Linked DNA regions of Methanococcus voltae. The protein of the gene in region 2 binds, or shares a complex with, the protein of the main gene of each other region. Links are inferred from orthologs where the notes say so. Each region holds a gene or a part of one and is shown on either strand. Other genes may lie near its edges.

The links.
Region 1: the proteins of J3E06_RS02190 (region 2) and J3E06_RS00310 are in contact, whole or in part, in a crystal structure (PDB 7CNS), measured with the Thermococcus kodakarensis proteins. The link is inferred for Methanococcus voltae from one-to-one orthologs. Residues at the interface, in WP_011250200.1 of Thermococcus kodakarensis: Ile25, Ala28, Leu29, Ile32, Tyr33, Ala47, Gly48, Asn53, Ile54, Ala57, Glu60, Phe61, Leu62, Tyr99, Ser128, Glu129, Ser130, Asn145, Arg146, Glu147, Gly148, Gly149, Pro150, Ser151, Leu153, Tyr164, Leu201, Gly202, Asn203, Gly227; in WP_011250199.1 of Thermococcus kodakarensis: Arg6, Lys7, Ile8, Leu27, Gly28, Thr38, Arg58, Gly59, Lys60, Gly61, Ser62, Thr63, Val64, Ser66, Tyr67, Val68, Tyr70, Ala71, Lys74, Glu86, Ala87, Glu88, Thr89, Ile90, Ala92, Thr93, Ile96, Ile97.

The regions. Positions count from the first base shown.
Region 1 is NZ_JANUCR010000001.1:69,003-73,994, reverse strand. Bases 1-2,864 are described here. They hold J3E06_RS00310 (DUF126 domain-containing protein), read right to left. Parts: upstream 1,702-2,864; coding sequence 1,300-1,701; downstream 1-1,299. Other genes in these bases: J3E06_RS00300 (DHH family phosphoesterase), read left to right, coding at 2,522-2,864; frhD (coenzyme F420-reducing hydrogenase, FrhD protein), read right to left, coding at 1,797-2,276; J3E06_RS00315 (hypothetical protein), read left to right, coding at 715-1,197; aroC (chorismate synthase), read left to right, coding at 1-523. Also shown: more of J3E06_RS00300, read left to right, coding at 2,865-4,015; sucC (ADP-forming succinate--CoA ligase subunit beta), read left to right, coding at 4,213-4,992. UniProt on the Methanocaldococcus jannaschii protein: Component of a hydro-lyase that catalyzes the dehydration of mevalonate 5-phosphate (MVA5P) to form trans-anhydromevalonate 5-phosphate (tAHMP).
Region 2 is NZ_JANUCR010000001.1:460,234-478,474, reverse strand. The notes cover bases 7,957-10,857. They hold J3E06_RS02190 (aconitase X catalytic domain-containing protein), read right to left. Parts: upstream 10,094-10,857; coding sequence 8,819-10,093; downstream 7,957-8,818. Other genes in these bases: J3E06_RS02185 (coenzyme F420-0:L-glutamate ligase), read left to right, coding at 10,289-10,857; cobM (precorrin-4 C(11)-methyltransferase), read right to left, coding at 7,957-8,570. In the rest of the region: J3E06_RS02260 (NAD(P)-binding protein), read left to right, coding at 1-1,206; tungstate ABC transporter substrate-binding protein WtpA, read right to left, coding at 1,412-2,461; pyridoxal 5'-phosphate synthase glutaminase subunit PdxT, read right to left, coding at 2,703-3,281; J3E06_RS02215 (bis-aminopropyl spermidine synthase family protein), read left to right, coding at 4,398-5,606; J3E06_RS02210 (30S ribosomal protein S8e), read right to left, coding at 5,755-6,141; pyrB (aspartate carbamoyltransferase), read right to left, coding at 6,389-7,297; J3E06_RS02200 (hypothetical protein), read left to right, coding at 7,529-7,738; more of cobM, read right to left, coding at 7,803-7,956; more of J3E06_RS02185, read left to right, coding at 10,858-11,215; J3E06_RS02180 (HEAT domain-containing protein), read right to left, coding at 11,320-13,110; J3E06_RS02175 (flagellin), read left to right, coding at 13,539-14,195; J3E06_RS02170 (flagellin), read left to right, coding at 14,840-15,496; J3E06_RS02165 (flagellin), read left to right, coding at 15,606-16,274; J3E06_RS02160 (flagellin), read left to right, coding at 16,365-17,015; J3E06_RS02155 (flagellin), read left to right, coding at 17,065-17,760; J3E06_RS02150 (flagella accessory protein C), read left to right, coding at 17,771-18,241. UniProt on the Methanocaldococcus jannaschii protein: Component of a hydro-lyase that catalyzes the dehydration of mevalonate 5-phosphate (MVA5P) to form trans-anhydromevalonate 5-phosphate (tAHMP).

The DNA.
Region 1 (4,992 bases), 400 kb from region 2 along the record:
ATCAAATAACTATTCGGATATGGAAAAGTACGTTTTAGATGCAATGAAAAACAATGACAGTGTTGGAGGTATTGTGGAACTCATAATTTTAAATGTGCCCCAAGGAATCGGTGAACCTTTATTTAATAAGTTAAATGCGAGAATTTCAGAAGCACTTATGTCCATTAATGCAGTTAAGGGTGTTGAAATTGGAAAGGGTTTTGACGTAGCTGAGTTGTACGGTAGCGAGAACAATGACGAATACTGTTATAATACGAATGAATTAACCTATAATTCAAATAATTGTGGTGGTATTATTGCAGGAATTAGTACTGGAACGCCTATAATCATTAAAGTGGCAATAAAACCAACACCTTCAATATTTAAAGAGCAAAACACAGTAAATTTAAAGAAAAAAACAAATACGAAGCTTATAATCGAAGGTAGACACGACCCGATAATTGTTCCTCGTGTAATACCGGTTTTAGAGAGTATGGTATCAATAGTACTTGTAGATTTACTGAAAGAAGCTAATAAACTTTAAATTACGTTTAAATTACGTTTAAATAATTTTAAATAATTTTAAATTAATCTAAACTTATATTTTTATTATTTTACATTTTTACATTTTTATTATCAATTATATTTATTTTATATATTGACAATTGTATCGATAAATTATAGTATATAAATACTATGATGTACATAATTTATTTTGAAATGAGGGGTGGTATAATGAGTTATTCGTCAAAAAAATTAGAGGATATTCAACATAGTATTATTAAAGAAAAAGATTCTATAGTTAGAATTAGGGTTTTACGGGTAATATTGGGCATTTTAATACTAATAATGGCTTATTTATTAACCAATAATTTAGGAATTTACGCATGGCTCGGTGCAATTTTTATAATCTTTATACTTTGGGCATATATCTCCAATAAACTTTCAGAACGTTGTAAAATGGTTGAACATCTTAAAAATCTTGAATTAATGCAAATAGAAGAAAAAGAGGATGATTTATTTAGGGATGAGGTTGATACTGAAATTATTGGCGAAGAAAGTACTAAAATTACTGAAAATAATGACCATAACGTATCTAATATTAATATACAAAATATTGAAGAAACTGCAGACGAAGAAATTACCAACGAAGCTATAATGCCTAAAGAAAATGAAAACAACGAAAATATAGATATATTAAATGATAAAAAAGATTAATATACTAAAAATAAACTAAAAACCTAATAAAAAATTAATTTAATTATGTAATATATCATTTTAAGTATATTTTATTTTTTTAATATTTTATTTTTTAATCTATTAATTTTCAATTTTAACCATCCCATTATTTCCATCAACCACGATTTTGTCGCCATTTTTCAATTTGGAAATGTCAATATGGTCAACGAGTGGTATCTTGCCTAAAATAGCGCCTGTGGCTACAATAGGCTCACAATCCTGATTTACAATACCTTTTAATAGTCCTTTTTTTGCAAGTCCATATATTACATAGGAGCCCACAGTACTGCCTTTTCCAGTGGGGAACACGAATATTTTATTTGCTATGCTTTCGCCGTATAATTCATTCTCTTTATCCGTAATAACCCCTTCTTCACTAACTCCTCCTAAAAAAGAAATCGGACTATTGGATATAATAATTTCTCCTTCTGTATATCCTTTTGAAATAATTCTACCTTTTAATTCTTCCAAATTATCACCCATACTTAGTAAATAAATTAGTAAATAAATTAGTGAATAAATTTATACTGTTAGTATTATTGTTATTATCACTATTATCACTATTATTATTTTTATTATTATTTTATCTCTTCTAATACCATATTAACAGCATCGTCGAGTGAATTTTTAACTTCTTCGGTTAAACCAACTTCTATATCCGGCATAGTAATTCTTTTAGCTTGACAGCCAATAATTATTACTTCGACACCTGATTCTTCGGCTTTTATTAAGTAGTTTGATAAAGGCATATCGTGAGCATCAAAATTATATTTGTCAATTTTCTTTAATTTATCTATCCCCATTTTTTGCAGTGTCCCGGGTTCTAATTTGAAATCTATAACATCTACAATAATTATTTTTTCAACTGGGCAATCTTTGTCCATTATTGACATTAAATAGTACGGAGCTCCAGTTCCTGCATCTATTAATCCTACATCTTTAGGCAATTCCATTTTTTCAAGTTTGCTTATTACTTCGTATCCAAAGCCATCATCGGCAAATATTAAATTACCGCAACCAATGACAAGTTTTTTAAATTTTAAGGAATCTGGTATCATAATATCACATAATTAATTTAGTTTCAACTTTTTTATAATTTAACTTAACATATAATAAATTTAATAAATATATGAAATAATATACTATAAATAGTAATTAATAATTTAATAAACAATATCAATAATACTACTTAAATTATACTCAAATTATACTTAATTCATACATAATATTAACAAGGACATAAATAATTGTTCCTATTTCAACATTATTTTTCAAAATATAACTTATTCAAGTCGGTGAATTTATGGACATACCAATTAAGAACAAAAATGATTTAGAAAATTTTAATAATACAATAAATTTAATAAAGTCAAAAATTGATAATTATCAAGGAATAATACGATTAATCACGCATCACGACCCTGACGGGCTTACTTCGGGAGCAATACTAATAAACACATTAATGCGGATTAATAAGCAGTTTCATATAACAATTATAGAAAATTTAAACGATGAAAAAATCGAAGAATTTAAAAAGGAAGCAACCTGTAAAAATGACCAATTGTTTATTTTTTCAGATATGGGAAGTGGTCAAATCGATAAAATAATTAACGCAAAGTTAAATGCTATTATTTTAGACCACCACCCTGTTAAAATAAAAGAATATGTAATAAATAATGAAAAAAACGATAAAACTAATAATAATGAAAAAAATATTAGTAATAAAAAAGATAATAGTAATAATAATAATAATAGTAGTAATCAGATATTGCAATTAAATCCACTATTGGCAGGCATAGATGGCTCAAGAGAACTATCTGGTAGTGGAACTTGCTATTTTTTAGCAAGAGCTTATGGATTTTGTGATTTAGCACCAATTGCATTAATTGGAGCTATTGGGGATATGCAACATAAGCCATTTATGGGCTTAAATAAGTTTATACTTAACGAAGCAAGGCAAAATCGACATATAAAAATAATGAGAGATTTAATTTTCAATTGCTTCAATATAGAAGTTAATAAATCAATTTATTACTCTACACAGCCTTATTTAAATTTAAGCAACGGAGAAATAGCAGAGATATTGAATAACGCAGAAATTAACCCTAATTGTAAATCACTTACTATAACCGAAAAAGAGAATTTAATAAATGAATTAAACAAACATTTTTTAAATAGATTACCTTTAGAGTGTAAAAATTCGGATATAATCCAAAAAATAAATGAAAACAAATTAAAAGAGTTAATTATTGATAGAATATTAATAAATACCGAAAGTGCAGAATTAGGCGCTTTTAAAAATATAAATATGAACGATGCATATTATTTGTCTGAAATTTTAAATGCTTGTGGTAGAAAAGAAGAAACAGCCCTCGGTTTGAGCATTTTATTAGGGGATAAAAAAGCAATCGAGAAGGGAAAAGAATTATTTAAGGAGTACAAAATTGAAGTTATAAACGATTTAAAAAGTATAGAACTTAAAGAAATGGAAAATTTAAGGTATTTTATTGGTAATAAGGGTAAAACAGGGATAATTGCATCTTTAATGGTGTCCGATAAACCAGTACTTGGTTTTAATGAAGAAAATGAAATTTATAAAGTATCCTCCCGTGGAAACAGGGAATTAGTTGAAAATGGGTTAAATTTATCCGAAGCTATGGGATTAGCTAAAAAATATGGCGGAGATGGTGGAGGTCATAACGTAGCGTCAGGTGCAGCAATTAAAAAGACTGAAATGGCAAATTTTTTAAACGAAGTTAATGATTTAATTGGAAATCAACTGAAAAAACAAAATTAATTACTGAAGTTAATTAAACGTATAGTATTAACAAATGTGATTTTTAAATGAAATACTGAATATATTGTAAGTAATTAAATTATGTAATTAAATTATGTAATCTATATATACAAAAAAGTTAAATATCTATTTAAATCATTTCAAATCATTTCAAATCATTTTTAATTTATTTAAAATTTAAATCAATTGGTGAATTTATGAAATTACACGAATATGAAGCAAAGGCAATATTTAAATCATACGGAATTCCAGTTCCTGAAAGCGAAATAACCGACAAAAAAGTGGAAAATATCGATAAACCTGTAGTTGTTAAAGCACAGGTACTTGTAGGTGGCAGGGGAAAAGCGGGAGGAATTTTATTTGCAAATAACACTCAAGAAGCAAACGAAAAAATCGAAGAATTGTTGAATAAGGAAATTAAAGGCGAAAAAGTAGAAAAAGTACTTCTTGAAGATATGATAAACATTGAAAAAGAGTATTATGTGGGTATTGTAATCGATAGGAACAATAAACAAGCTGTTGTAATGTTTTCAACTGAAGGCGGTGTCGATATCGAACAAGTGGCTGAAAAAACGCCTGAAAAGATAATAAAATACTATGTAGACTTTGATAAAGAATTCCAACCTTATATGGCAAGAAATATGTTAATAAAAGCGGGAATTCCCTCACCTGAAATCTCAAAAATTGCCACAATTATCTCAAAACTTTATAAAGCATTTGAAGATATGGATGGTTCTTTAATTGAAATAAATCCTCTGGTAATTACAAAAGAAGCAAATGTAATTGCAGCAGATGCAGTATTTAATTTAGACGACGATGCGTACTATAAACACGATTATAAACAATTTGAAGAGTTCAGTAAACAAGACAAATCAGAATTTGCATACGTTGATTTAGATGGGGACATTGCAGTAATAGGGAACGGTGCAGGTTTAACATTAGCGTCAATGGACATTGTTAAAAATTCAGGCGGTGAA
Region 2 (18,241 bases):
TTGGGTGGATTATTTAGTGCAGCAATATTATCAAAAAATCATCAAATAACTATTTATGAAAAACTCCCCTACATTGGCGGAAGGTTTACAAATTTAAATTATAAAGGTTATCAATTAACAACTGGTGCTTTACATATGGTACCACACGGTGCAAATGGTTTTTTTGGACAGTTGGTCGAACAATCAAACTGTGGTGCAAAGATAATTAATTCAAATCCTGACGGACTTTTTAGGATTAATAATACTAACTATGGATTTGAAGAGTTGAAAAAGCTTGTAAGTTTTAAAGATAAATTAAAAGCTTTAAAAATGTTGACTGACTTAAAACTTGGGACTATTGATAAAAATATGTCATTTGGAACTTTCTTGGAAGGCATACCCATAGCTGAAAAAGTGGGAAATTCATTCACAGGATGGGCTTTAAGTTTATCTTCTTATGATACCCCCATAGATGAAGTAATTGCCATTAGTAAACATTATCATAAATTTGGTGGGCCGGGTATACCAATGGGTGGCTGTAAAGGTATAATTGATGCTTTAGAAACTGTAATCTTAAAAAACGGCGGAAAAATCTATACAAATTACAATGTTGATAAAATATATGTTCCAGAAAATCCTGGAGAAAAATGTTCAATAAATGATGATAACGAATTTGATATACTTATAAGTAATGCATCCCCATTAATTACTCAAAAAATTAGTAATTTAAAATTTATTGACAATGAAAATATGCCAATACCTTCAAAAGGTATTAAAATCAGTATAGGGTCTAAAAATAAGCTAATAAATCACAATAGTGTAGTATTTACTACAGAATCAGAGCGTTTAAATGGTTTTAATCAACCTTCTAACGTAGATAAGTCTTTAGCTAAAGAAGGGCATAATTTGATAATGGCACACGCTACTCAGATAAAAAACAACGTAAATGATGAAATAGATTTGGTTTTAGAAGATATTGATGATATCTTTGCAAATGAGTTTGTAGGTCATAAAAAAGAAGGTTATAAAATACTTGCAATACAAACCTACCGTGATGAATGTCCTGTTAATCACGCATCAAACGGGACCGATGTAAAACCTGTAATTAACGATAGATTTTACTTAGTTGGCGACGGGGTAAAAGGAAAAGGTGGTATTGAAGTTGAAGGTGTCGCTTTGAGTGTACTTGAAGTTTTAGCCCATCTTAATAAGTTAGGGATTAATTAAAAATAATATGCGGTATTTTTTATATCTCTTTTTTTATTATTTATTTTTAAATAATTTTATTATTTTATATTTCATATTCATTTTATTTTTTATTTTTTTTAGATTAAATAATATGATAACAATGTGAAAATAAACTTATAATTTAAACTTATACTTGTTAATTTAAAAAATAAAAAAATAGAAAAAAGAAATTAATTATTTTTAATTATGCAGTCATTTCTACTAAACCGTCGTAGTCTGCTGGAACATTTCCATTTCCAATAGCTGGTTTAATAACTGGTTGTCCTGCATTTTCGAATATTTGTGGGTTTTCAAGGATAAACTTAACAAATGCTACACCTGCAGCTTTATTTTCTGCATTTGTAGGTACTGTAACACCATATACGATTGGTGCAGCAGCAATTGTTTTATTTTGGCTTTCGATTAATAAGCTTGCTCTACCGTAATTTTCAGCTTTGTCGTAAGCACCTAAGTTTATATCTGCAGGTAATTCAATGTATTCTAAATTGTGCTGATTTGCAACACTCTTATAAATGAATAAGTAGTCGTAAGCACCTGATTCAAGAGGGCCCAATAAATCTACTTCTTTACTTCTCATGAAGATTTTGTCTGTGTTAACAGTTATTTCAGCAGGGCTTTCAATTAAGAAGCTACCGTCTGCATTTTCTACAACTTCGAAGTTTGAATTTTTCATAATTAAGTTTTCATATATTGTACTGTCATTATATGTTTTTTCAGCTAATTTGATAACCATTTGGCTTCTGTATCCGCATGGGTCATCGTTAGCACTTGAGAATCCGTATTTAACGTCATCTTTTTGGAATATTTCATACCAGTTATCTGTAGTTATTTCATCAGTGTATTTACTTTTATTAGTGTATGCGATAACTATTTCATTTTTAGCTACCATTAAATACCAATCTGCGTAATCTGGGTACATCATTTTAGGAATTAATGAATAGTCTGCTGAACCCAATACATCAGCTTTTTTATGTAATTCTACAATGTTTCTAACGCAAGCAACACTACCTGCTGATTCTCTTTGAACATCTGTATTTGGATATTTTTCTTCAAAAGCTTTTTCATATTCTTCAAAAGGAACTGCTAAACTTCCTGCGTGGAATATTTTAACAATACCTTCTATTTTTTGTGAATCTGTATCTTCAGCAGGAGTTTGCTGGTCTGTACAGCCACTAAAAGCTAATACGAGAAAAATCCCCAAAATTGAAAATAGAGTTAGGGATTTTTTATTCAAATTATCACCATATATAATATTTAATAATTTTTAGTTTGATATATAAAATATGCAATAACTAATACATGATTTAGTTAATATATAAATATTACGATATTATTTTAAGGTAATATATATTAATAAATATTGTTATATCCTGGTGAAAACGTAATAATTCTAAAAAATTTTAAAATAGTTTAATAATTTTTAATATATTATAATATTATATACCATAATAGTTTAAAATAAAATAATTTATATATTATTTTAAAAATCTGTCAAAGAAATATTTGTAAACAATAATTCCATCTTCGGATAATTCAGGGTGGAAAGAAATTGCCATACAGTTATTTTGAATAATTCCTACAATTCTGTCCTCATTTTTAGAAATTATTTCTATTTTATCGTTCATTAGTTTTTTTACGAGTGGGGCTCTTATAAATACTGCATGAACAATATTCCCATTTAATTCGATTTCTTTTTCAAAGCTTTCTACTTGTCCCCCATAAGCATTTCTATCAATCGAAACATCCATTAATTCTAAAAGGGGCTGTTCGACACCAGTTTCTTTTGATAATAAAACCATTCCTGCACAAGTTCCCAATATAGGAATGTTTTTATTAATATTAAGTTCCCTTATTTTATTGATGAACCCATATTTATCCATTATTTTTCCCATTGTGGTGCTTTCACCACCTGGAATTATTAAAGCATCAATATCTTCGAGTTCAGAAAGTGTTCTTACCCTTTTAGCTTCATAACCTAATTTTAAAATTGAATCGATATGTTCTTCTACATCGCCTTGTATTCCTAAAATTCCTATTTTTTTGGTTTTAGTCATAATTTAACCTTTAATTGTTATTTAATTTTTAATTCGTATATTTTACAATTTTATTTTTATAATTATTCATAATTAATAGTACTATAAAAAAATATGCTAAATTTTGCAGTAATATATAAATACATAAAGCTATAAATCAATACATTAAATTATACAAATATATGCTCTAAAAATAAAAAATAAAAACTATGTACTTAGCACATAATAAGATTTAGATTTTAAAAAAATGGGGCCGAGACCGAGAATTGAACCCGGGTCGAGGGATCCACAGTCCCTCAGGATAGCCACTACCCTACCTCGGCCACATAACATATCCAATAATGCAGGGGCAGGGATTTGAACCCTGGAACCACTACTGGACAGGATTCTAAGTCCTGCGTCTTTGGCCAGGCTTGACAACCCCTGCACACGATATAAAAATAAAGTGCTCCAGCCGGGATTTGAACCCGAGTCGCGGGCTCGAAAGGCCCGCATGATTGGCCGGACTACACCACTGGAGCAATATTATAAACAAGTGGGCCCGATGGGATTTGAACCCATGACCACTCGGTTATGAGCCGAGCACTCTAACCAGCCTGAGCTACGGGCCCATAATGTAATGTCCGTTACTAATGCACTTAAAATGAGTTAATAATTTTTAGAAAAATGGCGCCTCCTGCAGGGCTCGAACCTGCGACCTACGGATTAACAGTCCGTCGCTACTACCTACTGAGCTAAGGAGGCTCTTTATTATGTTTTGCTTCACATCTTGTCAGCACAATAACAATACACGTTATAATATATAAAGGTTTCTATCACTCCCTTAACGAAACATTTATATATTATAAGACCTATCCTTATTACGTAACTTATGAAATATAATATTGCCAAGGTAGTTCAGCCTGGGAGAACGCTGGACTGAAGATCCAGTTGTCGGGTGTTCGAATCACCCCCTTGGCATGTTTTTTATTTTGGACAAATTAATTTGTAAATTTAAATATATGGTTTATCTTTTTCTTTTTTTAATATTTCAATAAAATATAATTTTAAATACTTAATACTTTAAAACATAATATTGATTATAATTTATTTTATATTTATATATTGCATAATTTTATGATTATTCGGAGTGAAATTTTGAATGTAATAGGAAAAATGGGTAAAAGGAATACTCAAAAAGCTAAAAAAAATATGAAAGAAAATGTTGATGATTCAGCATCTAATAAGGAATTTAAAATATTGATAAGAAGAATTGTTCAAAAAACAAAAATAGCAGAGGGTGAATTGGCGATTTACGATATATTAAGATGTATATACCGTAATCAACCAATTTCTACTAAAAAAATTGGTCAATATACTAAATTACCACTTCCTATCGTTTCAAAAGTTAGGACTATGTTAGAAGGAGATAAAGTTTTAAAAAGAGATGACCGTGGGGCAATATATACAAAAGAAGGTTTAACTTTTGTGGAAAAAAACTTGGGTTTGTCTTTAAAAAACGATTTAAAATGCCCGCTTTGTAAGGGTAAGACAATAGTCTTTGATGAAAAATTTGAGAAGATATATAAAAGACACAAAGAAATAGCTAAGCAAAGACCTGCTGTAAATACGTTAATTGACCAATCATTCGCAACACCCGAAACAGCTACATATAGGGCAACAATTATGGCAGATAGGGGCGATTTGGAAGGTAAAAGAGTTTTATTTGTTGGTGACGATGATTTAACATCAATTCCTGTAGCTATGAGTGGTTTATGCAAAGAAGTAGTAGTCGCAGATATCGATGAGAGACTTTTGGATATGATAAAATATTTTTCAAAGCAAAATAAACTTCATATTAAAACAGTAAAACAGGATTTTAGAAATAGTTTACCTAAAAATTTGACTGATAAATTTGATGTAGTGTTTACAGACCCTCCTTATACGTTAGAAGGCGTAAAATTATTTATGAATAGGGGTATTGAAGCATTAGGTTCCGAAGGGGTTCTATATTTGGCAGTATCTCATAAACCTATTGATGAACATATTCAACTACAAAAAAATATACTCTCTATGAATTTTTTAATTGCCGAAATGTTGCCTGGTTTCAATTTTTACGAAGGTACTGAAATTATTGGCAATACAACATTTTTAGCAAGGCTCGTAGGCAAAAATCTTGTAAAATTGGAAGAAAAAAGTGATAAAATATACACTGGACAAGTAAAACCTGTGTTAAGATATTATAAATGTCAAAAATGTGGGAAAATCTATGAAGTAGGGGGTAAAATTAAAAGAATAGAAGATTTGTCTTGTGATTGTAAAGGAAATAAATTTTATATGATTAAAAGAAGTAAATTAAGAGATTAACCCCATATATTATGATATATTATATTAATTATACCATTTTAATTATACCCTTTTAATTATAAATTTTTAAAAATATGCTAAATATAATTGAAATACTAAATTGAATATTAAAAAGAAAAAAAGTTTTTGAATAATTTAATAGTTTTAATTATTCTTTAATTAAAATAGCGTTTACAATACCATCTTGACCAGGTCTTGATGTAACTTTTGCTTTACCCATTTCGGTTTCAACGATAGCTCCTTTTGTAACAACATTTCTTCTGATGTAGTGTTTGTTTGCTACGTTGTCAATTACGTTTGTAATTGTAACTTTTTTACAGGTTTTTGTTTCTTGGTTGAAAACGTTAGCGTAGTTTGTTCTTTCTAATTTAACTTTTTTGCTTCCGCCTCTTCCTCTTAATATTTTAATTTTAACTGAATCGGTTAAGTGGGTTTCTACAGGTGAATTACCCATTTCTCTTTTATGTTTTTTAACGATTCTTCTTAATTTTGCACCAGTAGATTTTCTACCGCTTCTTCCTTGCCATACTGCCATAATTACACCTTATTTTATATTATTTTTAATTCATTTTTATATTATTTTTGATTTTTTTAAATTTTAATTATTTTGTTCGTTTTTAAGTTATTTATTACTTTAATTATCCCTGTAATAAATCAACCATTTAACATTTTAAATAATTACAATACTTCCGATAATAATGAGAGAGCATGCGAGTATCTATACAATGTTAATACATTATGGTATAAAAAATTATCTATGATAATATATGTTATTGATTAATTTATTGATTATTTGATTCATATAACAATTTTAATATCGCCATTCTGACAGGTATTCCATAAAATGATTGTTTAAAGTATACAGACTGTTCTAATAAATCCATATCTTGTTCTATTTCATCAACACGAGGTAATGGGTGCATTACAATAACTTTTTTATTTTCAACTTGTGATTTGGTTAATTTATATATTCCCTTAACTTTGTGATATTCGTTAGGGTCAGGAAATCTTTCTTTTTGAATTCTTGTCATGTATATGCAATCAATTTCTTCTAAATCCATCTCTTCCATTTCTTCTAAATTTACCTTAGATTTTATGTCTTCAATTATCTCTTGAGGCATTTTTAATTCTTTTGGAGATATTAATCTAATATTTACATCGTCAAATAGTGATAAAGCTTGACATAATGAATGAACGGTTCTACCGTATTTTAAATCCCCAACAAAAGCAATATTTAATTTATCTATTTTGCCAATTTCTCGTTTTATCGTATATAAATCTAAAAGAGTCTGAGTAGGGTGTTGATTTGAACCATCTCCCGCATTTATTACCGGAATTTTGGAACATTCACTTGCAAGTCTTGAGGCTCCTTCATAAGGATGTCTTATAACTATTAAATCCGCATATCCTCCAATTACTGAAATAGTATCTCTTAAAGTTTCTCCTTTTGTGACCGAAGTACTTTTGGCATCTGTAAAACCAATTACATTACCGCCGAGTCTTTTCACAGCTGTTTCAAAGGATAATCTGGTTCTTGTAGATGGTTCATAAAATAATGTGGCTAAAAGCTTACCTTTCATAAATTCGCAAGGTTTTTTTTCTTCAAGCAATTTTTCCATTTCTTCAGCAGTTTTTAAAATATTGCTTATTTCAGCTTTGCTTACATCCCTTGTAGATATTAAATGGTTCATAAAATCACCAAATTATTATCGGTTATCGGTTTTATTTAATTTTTAAAATATATAATATAATTTTTATATATAATTATGGATACATATTATATTAAATAGATTTGAAAATATGCTTAAAATAATGGTTAAAAAATAATTAGAAAATAATTAGAAAAATAAGTGAGACAATTTAATAATATTATTAATATGTAAAGGCAATATATTATTTATATACAATTTATTGGTGATAATATGATATCGGACGAACAAAAAGAAGATATAAAATTATATATAATGCCTTATATTCAAAATATGGACTATATTTCTGAATTAATAAATAATGCAAGTAATGTAGATGAATTAACTAAAAATGTATCAAAATTGTTAAATACAGACACTGATTTATCCATAAAAACAGATTTAAAAATACTCTATGAAAAATTAACAGAGCAATCAAAATAAATTTATTAAACTATTTTATACTTTTTAAAATAATTATATGATTAAAATAATTAAAATAATTAATTTAATCAGTTTTAGCTTTTCTATATTCGTGTTCAAATTTTTTGTCGTATAATTTTGAGTAATCGTAATATTTTGGGTTTATTACGTCGCCAACAATTATTAAAGCTGTTTTTGTAATTCCCTCGTCTTTAACTTTTTGAGCTATATTTTCAAGATTACCAATGATTTTTTTCTCGTCTTCCCAAGAAGCATGGTATACAACTCCTACGGCTGTATCTTTAGGGTATCCACCTTCTATTAATTCATTACAAACTTTTTCAATCATTCCAGTACCTAAATATATTGCCATAGTTGCTTGATGTTTAGCTAATGATTTTAAGCTTTCAGAACTTGGTTTTGGTGTTCTACCGACTGGACGAGTAATAATAACAGTTTGTGAAACGTCTGGCAAAGTTAATTCAGATTTTAAGGTAGCTGCAGCTGCAAATAGCGAAGTTACGCCAGGTATTATATTCACATCAATATTTTGTTTTTTTAATTCATCAATCTGCTCTTTTATTGCACCATATAATGAAGGGTCTCCAGTATGAACCCTAACTACATTTTTATCTTCTTTAATTCCTTTTACAATTACTTCCAAAACTTCTTCTAAATTCATAGAAGCACTATTATATATTTGAGCTCCTTTCGTATTGTAGGTTAAAACTTCAGGATTAACCAACGAACCTGCATATATAATAATATCCGCATTTTCAATTGCTTTAGCTCCTTTGACAGTTATTAATTCTTTGTCTCCAGAACCTGCACCAATTATTGTTAATTTATTCATAAAAACACCTTGCACATACTCTATATTATTTGCATAATTCTTTTAGATTATTTTATTTTTTAATATGGATGTAATATATTATAATTAAAAATAACCTAAATTAATTAAAATAAACTTGTATTTAATTCAACATATTTATACCAAATAATATGTATAAAAATTTCATATAAAAAGATTATAGATATAATTTTTTAAATTTAAATATGGGTTTAAGTTTAATTTGTAATGTTAAGAAATGTTTTTAAGGTTTACTGATTCAAACCTTTTCTAATTAATTCTTCAATAGAGCCATATATTACTTCACTATTGCAGAAATTTGGTAAATATGTAGCAGCTTTCCCTGAATTTGTAGCTACGTACTTATAACCCATTTTTTCAATTGGTGCAACAACCATACAAGTATCTACAACTATTTTACCGCCAGCGTCTTCAATAATTTTTGTATATCCCATTCTATCAGCTATTGCTTTGGTATATATGGAGGTACAAATCCATAAGTCTGTTTTGAGTGATTTTTTTTCTTCGAGAAGTATGTCTACAACAGTTTTTATTTCGCTTATTCCACTATGTGGACAACCTATACATATTAAATCTATCTTCTGTTCATTATCAAATTTTGAAAGTTCTTCTTCAATCATATCATTTGTAATTGTAATTTCATCGTCAAATTTTAAATTACCGTTTATGACGTCATTGTCATATGTACAAATTGCTTCTGGCGTAATTCCTTTAAAATGATACAAAGCAATGCCTCCACTCGCAGCTAAAGCAGCACCAAGTCCTTTTAAACATTCGCTTTTAAGGTTTAATGAATTATTATTATTTTCATTTGTAAAATTAAAGTATGGTATACCATTTTTTACAATTCTTCCTACATATCTACCGATTAAACCATATGATGCCATATTATTAATTTTATTATTGCATTTTAAACCAATTTTTTCAAAATCCAAGTCTAAATTAATTTTAAAATTAGGTATCCTATTTTCATCCAAATGATATCCATAATATGAGGTTTTACCTAAAATAGCACTCGCTAAAGCAGAAGGACCTCCTTCTCGGTTAGTGTATGCTCCAAGAACTGAGTTTGAGTAGCATACGGCAGATGATTCTGCCCAGGAAATATGGTCTCTAAATCGTGGTACATTTCCGGATAAGTATGGTGTGCAGGTACAACCCAATTCAATTCCAAGTTTTTCAAAATAATCAATTATTTCAAGCTGTTTTTTTGCAAAATCTGCCGGAAATTTAAGTGCTTCATATTCTATTAAATCCATACCTGCAGGATTTAATGTTGTAGGTACTGAAACTTTTAAACCACTATCGGACATATCCCTTAAGAATTCCAAACCTTTTTCGCCAATAGTTTTGTAGGAAACACCAGAAACCTGTGCTGATGTGACATCGATTAATTTTTCAGCACCGTATATATCTCCGAGAGATACAATTAGGTTCATACACATTTCCAGAGTTTCCCCATATTCGCCATTGTATATTTTTTCTTCTTCATTCGTTAAATACAAAATTACACCCTTTTAAATTTAATATCTTTAACAAATATTAATTATATAATAGTTATATTATTCAATTGTATCTTTGTATTATATTATAGTTATTATATTAAGCACTTTTAAATATTTATTACAACTATATTTTAAATTATGACTAAATAGATTATACGATATTATTTGTTAAAAAATTGAATTATTGATGAGATTATGGCAAAAGTAAATTATAAAATTAATTATGAAATTTCTGATGAATTAAAAAATAAAATAACCGCTAAACCCATTAAAACTAATTATTTATACAGTGGTGATGATTTCATATTTGAAACATTGCATTCGTTAAGAAGGGAATTAAATGCAGGTACTATTTCATTAAATGACGGAGATATTTTAGTTGTTAGTGAAAAGTTTGTTTCTACAAGTCAGGGTAATTTTGTAGATGAAAATAAGTCTAAACCAAAATTGAGTGCTTATTTTTGTTATTATTGGAGTAAATATATTTGGGGCTATATATTAGGACCTTTGTTAAAAACAAGAAGTGATAGGGTATTAAATCTTAGAAAAATGCCAAAACCAGAGACTTTGAAACATAAACAAGTGGTAATCGATAATGTGGGTTTTATATATGCTTTAAAACCTGCTTCTGAAGGTGGAATCGATTTAACAAATGTACCTGGAACTTATGCGTCATTATTGCCTTCAAAGCCAAAAGAAACTATGGATAAGTTATATAACGCAATAAAAAAAGAGTTCGACGTGGATTTAACTGTTATGTTAATTGACACTGATGCAACCTATAAGTTTTATAAGTGGTATATTACGGCTTTACCTTATGCGATAGATGGTATAATCGCTAAAATAGGAGTTTTTGGTTATATATTAGGTAAAATAGGAAATCTGTTAAATATGGGTGGATTATATGGAGCTACGCCTTTAGCCATAACCGGAAATAACGTTTATAAAAAATACTCAATGGAATTATTATTATATATTGCAAATCTTGCAGACACTTCGCAGGTACCCTATACAAAATCGATACACGATTTAATGAAAAAATATAATACCTATACGATTACTGAGAAAGTTTTAAGCGATATGGAGCATAGTCCTGTAGTTATTGTTAAAATAGAAGGTTAATAATGTATTATAATAAAAATAAGTTGTAAAACAATATTTTTATTTAATTTTAATATATTTATTTAGTTTTTTAGTTTTAGTCTTATATTATTTAGTAATACTCTTTATATATTTTTATCTTTTAAAGCAGTCTCAATTAATGATTGTATCATTATTTCATGAGATATTTTGTATAAATCAAATTCATTATCTTGATTATTGTCAACAAATTCCAATAATTCATTAGATAATATTGTATGCATTGATTTATCTTTTGGGACAATATAAACCTGCTTACCATCTTCAAGCTCAACTTCCATACATTCAGATTTAAGTGCGAGCACAACACATTCGTCGTCAGGAATTTTCAGACTCTGACCAAGTTTTACATTTGTATTATTTGTATTCGTATTCTGATATTCATTTATTCTGTAATCTGCTATTGATATCAATTCTTCAAAATTGTTCAATGTTTCAATTTCAGAATTCTGAATATTTTGGGCTGTAATAATTTTCTCATTATATTCAGTAGAGTTAATTAATTTATTTTTTGTATTTTTTAATTTTAAGTGTAAACTATCTTTTATTTTAATAGTATGTTTCTTCAAATCATCCAATAATTCATAAGGATATTGTTCAAATACACACTTTAAGAATTTTATTTCTAAATTAATATTTTTAATACAATTAAATATTAATTCTACGATTTTATTATCTACATAACCTAATTTAATTAACGATAATGTAGATTCTTTCCTATATTTTAAATCTAAAAATTTAGACTTTAATATTGGAATATATTTATCTTTACAATATTTATCGAATTTTCCGAAATTTCCCATAATGGCAATCGATTTCGTAATTATAGAACTATTATCGTCTTCAACGGTCTTTTCGATAATTTTTTTGTATTTTTGAGCTGTTTTTGACTCTAAGTTAGACAATGTTTGTAATAAATTCATTACAGAGTATTTTAAGTCGTAATCTTCTGTAATTATGTAATAGTTTAAATCTAATTCGTTTACTATACTCGGGTTTAGATGACATAAGTTATTTAATATATATATTGATGGGATTTTTATATCCCTTTCTTCATATTTTACAAATTCGATAATTTTGGGCATTATATTCCGAAATTTTTCAGATTCTACTTTAGATATTTCAACTAATGCGTTTAAGGCAGAAGTTTTAATATCCTTATTTTTTGAATCTGTTTTTGAAATTATTTTTTCGGCATTATCATATGAAATATTTTCGGGTTTAATATTATGTATTATTTCAAGGGTTTTTATTACTATTTCGGGATTTTCATCGTCCAAATATCCAAAAAGATTATTTGAACTATCTTTGAGTATTTCGGGATTTATATTACTCATATTTTTTAATATTTCAATCAACAATAATTTAGATTTTATTTTAGTATTTAGTAAGTTTATAAGTTTTTTCGTATTATTACATTTTGGGTTCAATGATATTTTTGAAATTGTGTAAGCTGACGAACATACAACATTAGGGTTTTCATCATCTAACATTGCTATTATATGGTCCATGTACTCATTAACAAGCTCATAACATACTAATCCTGCATCACCCAAGAATTCCAGAGAATTTTTACGAGTTCTCCAATCAGAATCCTTTAACATTTCAACTGTTATGGGCATTAACGTCTTCAAATGTTCGGGGTATGCAGTAACTATTATAGACATAGCTTTTAATGTGGCCCATTTAAATTTGAAATCTTTTTGCAATGATTTTTTGTATTCTGGCAATACTTTGTTAATTATTTTCGGATTTTCGATACAGAATTTTCCTGAAAATAATATCTCTCTGAAATTTTTGAATTCTTCAATATTATTCAGATTTAAGTTAACTTTCATATCAAAATACTTATCATCATTTTTATATCCATTCATCATACTATCACGCTTACACGTAAATCTTGGTTATCTTATATAATATAGTTTTTTTGCATATGCTTATGTAGGTTATTTTTATAGATTACCTACATAATTACCTGCTTATTTAAGTACTTAATTAAATACTTAATCAAGTGCTTAATAAACTACAAAAAAAGTATATTATTAAAAAAAAGCTATTCTATAATATTCAGATTTGTACTTGTTAATATTTTTAGTAATTAACACTTGGTACATTTAATAGAATTACCTTTTTGTTGGTCATTTATGGCTGCTAAAAGTGTTTACCTTTGTATATTTCATATTTTATTGTTAATTTACATATTATAGTTCATACTGTCCCTTATATACTCTAATAATCACGATATTTACGATTAATAATGCTATAAAATGTATTAATTATAGTATTAGTTTGGCGGAGGGAAATCATGAAATTAAATCAATTCATGAAAAACAAAAAAGGTGCGACTGGTGTAGGCACTTTGATAATATTCATAGCAATGGTATTAGTTGCAGCAGTAGCTGCAAGTGTTTTAATTAACACAAGCGGATTTTTACAACAAAAAGCTTCAACAACAGGAAAAGAAAGTACTGAACAAGTTTCAACTGGTCTAAAGATTATTCAAACATGTGGTAAGCTAAATGGAAACAAAATTGATAAGCTTGCTATATATATTACCCCATCTGCAGGTAGTAAACCAGTAGATTTAAGGAATACCAAAATATTATTGTCTGATGGACATGCTACATCAATAGTTTCTTATAATGTAGAATACTTTGAAGCTACAAATGCACAAATATTTGATGCAACAGGTTCTAAAGCTTGGTATAACTCAACAACATTACCAAATTATAACTTTGGAATTATTAATGTTCAAGATGACGATGGTTCATGTACTGCTAATTCACCAGTTCTTGGAAAAGGTGATATGGCAGTCCTAACTGTAAATTGCACAAGTTTAACTTTAGCTCCTAAAACAAGATTAAATGGTTATTTACAATCTGAAGTAGGATTTAAAACACAATTTACATATATATTGCCAAATGCTTATGGTAAAACAGAAGATGTGATAATACTACACTAAAAAATATATTACATATTTTTAATTTTTTACCTTATATTTTTAATGATTTATTATTAAATTATGTTGTTTTGTTTATTATGTTTATTATTTAATTTTTATGACGTATTTTGATATATTATGTAATTTGGTATGTATCCTATGCAATACTATTGTTAGATATTTTTTAAAATATTATATTATAATTAGTAATTTTTTTAATTTGGGATTTTGTACCTTGTCCAAAAAATTTGTTTTTTTTTTGAAATATTGTAGTATTTGAATATCTAAATAATTAATATTTCAAAAATGAGATATTCTAAAACAATAGTTCTAACCTTTAATTGTCAATGTAATTACTAATAATAGTTTTTTTCAATAATTGGTAATTTTAATCTTGTTAATTTGTGTTTTATCTGTAAATTGGGTTCTATTTCGTGTTTATTTTTAGTTTTTATATACAAGTTTACCTACATAAATGGCTACATAAAAAACTACATAAGTATCTACAATATCATATACATAGCCATATACAAAACCATATGCTTAAAGAAGTGCAAAAAAAGTATATAATAACAAAAAACAACATATTTATTCGGGAACATCCCCCAGGGGTAAATATACAACTATGCATAAGTAGACTTACTAAAATACCTCGGAGGTATAGTATGAACATAAAAGACTTTTTAACTAATAAAAAAGGTGCTTCAGGTATAGGTACCTTGATAGTATTCATAGCAATGGTATTAGTTGCAGCAGTAGCTGCAAGTGTTTTAATTAACACAAGTGGATTTTTACAACAAAAAGCTTCAACAACAGGAAAAGAAAGTACTGAACAAGTTGCAAGCGGTTTACAAGTAACCGGCGTAACCGGTGTTAACAGCACAACAAGTGAAAACATTACTCACTTAGTAGCATACATCACCCCTAACGCAGGAAGCTCAGCAATTGATTTAAGCCAAGCTAAATTATTCATTACATACAACGGCGTAAGTGCTGTATTAAAAGCAAATACAAGTGCAATCGATGGTACATCAGGAACACCTGACGTATTAAGCGCTACATTATTAACAAATACAACAGCAACAAAATTCCAAGTTGTATCATTACAAGACTTCGATGGCTCAGTAGCTAAAAACCAGGTTATCAACAAAGGTGATTTAGTAGCTATCGCAATCAACACAGGTGCAATATTCTCAACAACAACAGGTATCCCTAATAGAGCATCAGTTTCAGGTAAATTACAACCAGAATTCGGTGCACCAGGTATCTTAGAATTCACAACACCTGCTACATTCACAACAAAAGTTGTAGAATTACAATAATTTAGTATAAAATGCTAAATTATCGATATTAATTTTTATTATCGAATTTTTTGAAATATTTAAATAATTAATAAGTAACAACCTCAAAAAAAACCGAGAGGTTATATTTATGAAAATAACAGAATTTATGAATAACAAAAAAGGTGCTTCAGGTATAGGTACCTTGATAGTATTCATAGCAATGGTATTAGTTGCAGCAGTAGCTGCAAGTGTTTTAATTAACACAAGTGGCTTTTTACAACAAAAAGCTTCAACAACAGGAAAAGAAAGTACTGAACAAGTTGCAAGCGGTTTACAAATTACCCAAATACTTGGTAAACATAATACTGCAAATATTAACCAAACTTTAATCTATATATCACCTAACGCAGGAAGCTCAGCAATTGACTTAAGTCAAATGGTGGTAATGCTTGCAAATGGCGATAAAAAAGTTGTTTACAAATATAATGCTACAGGAGCAGCTGCAAATGGAAGATTTGTGGATGCTTCAGCTGGTGTAGCTGATGCATTTAGTTCAATAGCAGACTGGTCAAAATTAAACGGTACTACCGTTGGTTTAATTGTAATTCAAGATGCTGATGATTCAGTAGCTGCTGCTACCCCAGTTATCAACAAAGGTGACATTGTAGCTATTGCAATTAATACGACTACATTTGCTACAACACCAAGAACTGCAATCTCAGGAACTGTACAACCAGAATTCGGTGCACCAGGAGTTATCTCATTCACAACACCTGCTACATACTTAACTGGTTCAAAAATTGTACAATTACAATAATTAAATTAAATTGTGTATTTTAATATTTAATTACTAATATTAGGATTATCAAAATTTACCTCATTTTAAAAAATTTGAGAGGTTATATTTATGAAAATAACAGAATTTATGAATAACAAAAAAGGTGCTTCAGGTATAGGTACCTTAATCGTATTCATAGCAATGGTATTAGTTGCAGCAGTAGCTGCAAGTGTTTTAATTAACACAAGTGGCTTTTTACAACAAAAAGCTTCAACAACAGGAAAAGAAAGTACTGAACAAGTTGCAAGCGGTTTACAAATTGCACAAGTTATGGGAATGCACAATGGTGCTAATATAAACAAAACAGCAATTTACATATCACCTAACGCAGGAAGCTCAGCAATTGATTTAAGTCAAGCTGTAGTAATGCTTTCAGATGGTGCAAATAAAAGAGTTTACAAATACGATTCAACATTCCACAAAGACTTAACAGATGGTGGAGATATGTTTGCCGATGCTACAGTAGGTTGGAAAACATTATCTGCAACAAAATTCGGTGTTGCAGTTATTCAAGATGCTGATGGTTCATGTGCTGCTGCTACCCCAGTTATCAACAAAGGTGACATTGTAGCTATCACAGTTAACACAACATCATTCACAGCAACTGCAAGAACTGCAATCTCAGGAACTGTACAACCAGAATTCGGTGCACCAGGAGTTATATCATTCACAACACCTGCTACTTACTTAGATGATGCCAAAGTAGTTCAATTACAATAGATAAATTAAGTATATCTTAATTTATTTTTTATATTGAGGTGGATGGCACATGTTAAAAAGTTTTATGAATAATAAAAAAGGTGCGGTGGGTATTGGTACTTTGATAATTTTTATCGCACTCGTTTTAGTAGCTGCCGTAGCTGCTTCGGTTATTATAAATACAGCAGGTAAATTACAACATAAAGCTGCAGTAGTTGGTCAGGAAAGTACACAACAAGTTGCAAGTGGCTTACAGGTAATGAAAGTTTCCGGTCATGCCGTTGACAAATATAATATGGATAAAATAGCCATAATGGTTTCTCCAAATATTGGAGATGAAATCGATTTATCAACTACTGTTGTTACATTCTCTACAAAAGAAAATAAAATCTCATTATTGTATGAAAATGATAGTTCTAATGCAAGATTGGAAAATGCAACTGGTACAAATAATATCTTTGAAAAAAATGGTAATTACGACGAAGGTGCATGGCCATTTGACGATGCATATGGTAGTGGTAATGGTGAAAAGAAATTTGGTATCATTGTACTCCAAGATATGGATAAATCAGTTTCTGGAGACCATCCAACAGTTAATTATGGAGACAAAGTGTTATTGGCTATCAACATTGGTGAAATTGTTGGGGACGATATTGGTAACAGAATAAGAATCCAAGGGGAAGTAATTCCTGAATTTGGTGCTTCTGGTATAATAGACTTTACAACACCGCCTGTATACAACAATAACGTTATAGCGCTCCAATAACGGTGATAGTATGCCCAATATCTCTGAAATAATCGATGATATAAAACAGAAGATCAAATTGGGCAAGAAGAATGATACTACACCTCTTGAAGATGATTCTGAAGACGAATTCAGCTTCGTACTAGATGAGGAAACCACAGCCGAATCAAATAATGATTTAGTAGCTGCAAATGAAGAACTTCTTGCCAAAATGGGTGAACTTGAATCCAAGTTTCCGAAGATTGAAATGATGGTTACTAATCTAAGAAAAGAAAATGAAAATCTTAGAAGTGACATTCATAACATAAACGAGAATTTTCAAGACATGATGGCTCTCTATGAAGTGGTTTCAAATCAAATAAATCCATTTATTGGAATTTCCAAAGTTACTGCAACTAGTATGGAAAAAGTGGAAAAAATTGAACATGAATCTACGAATCTTAAGAAAAGAGTTGAAGAGTTACAAAATGATGTAGTAATTCTTGCAAATGTATACTTACAA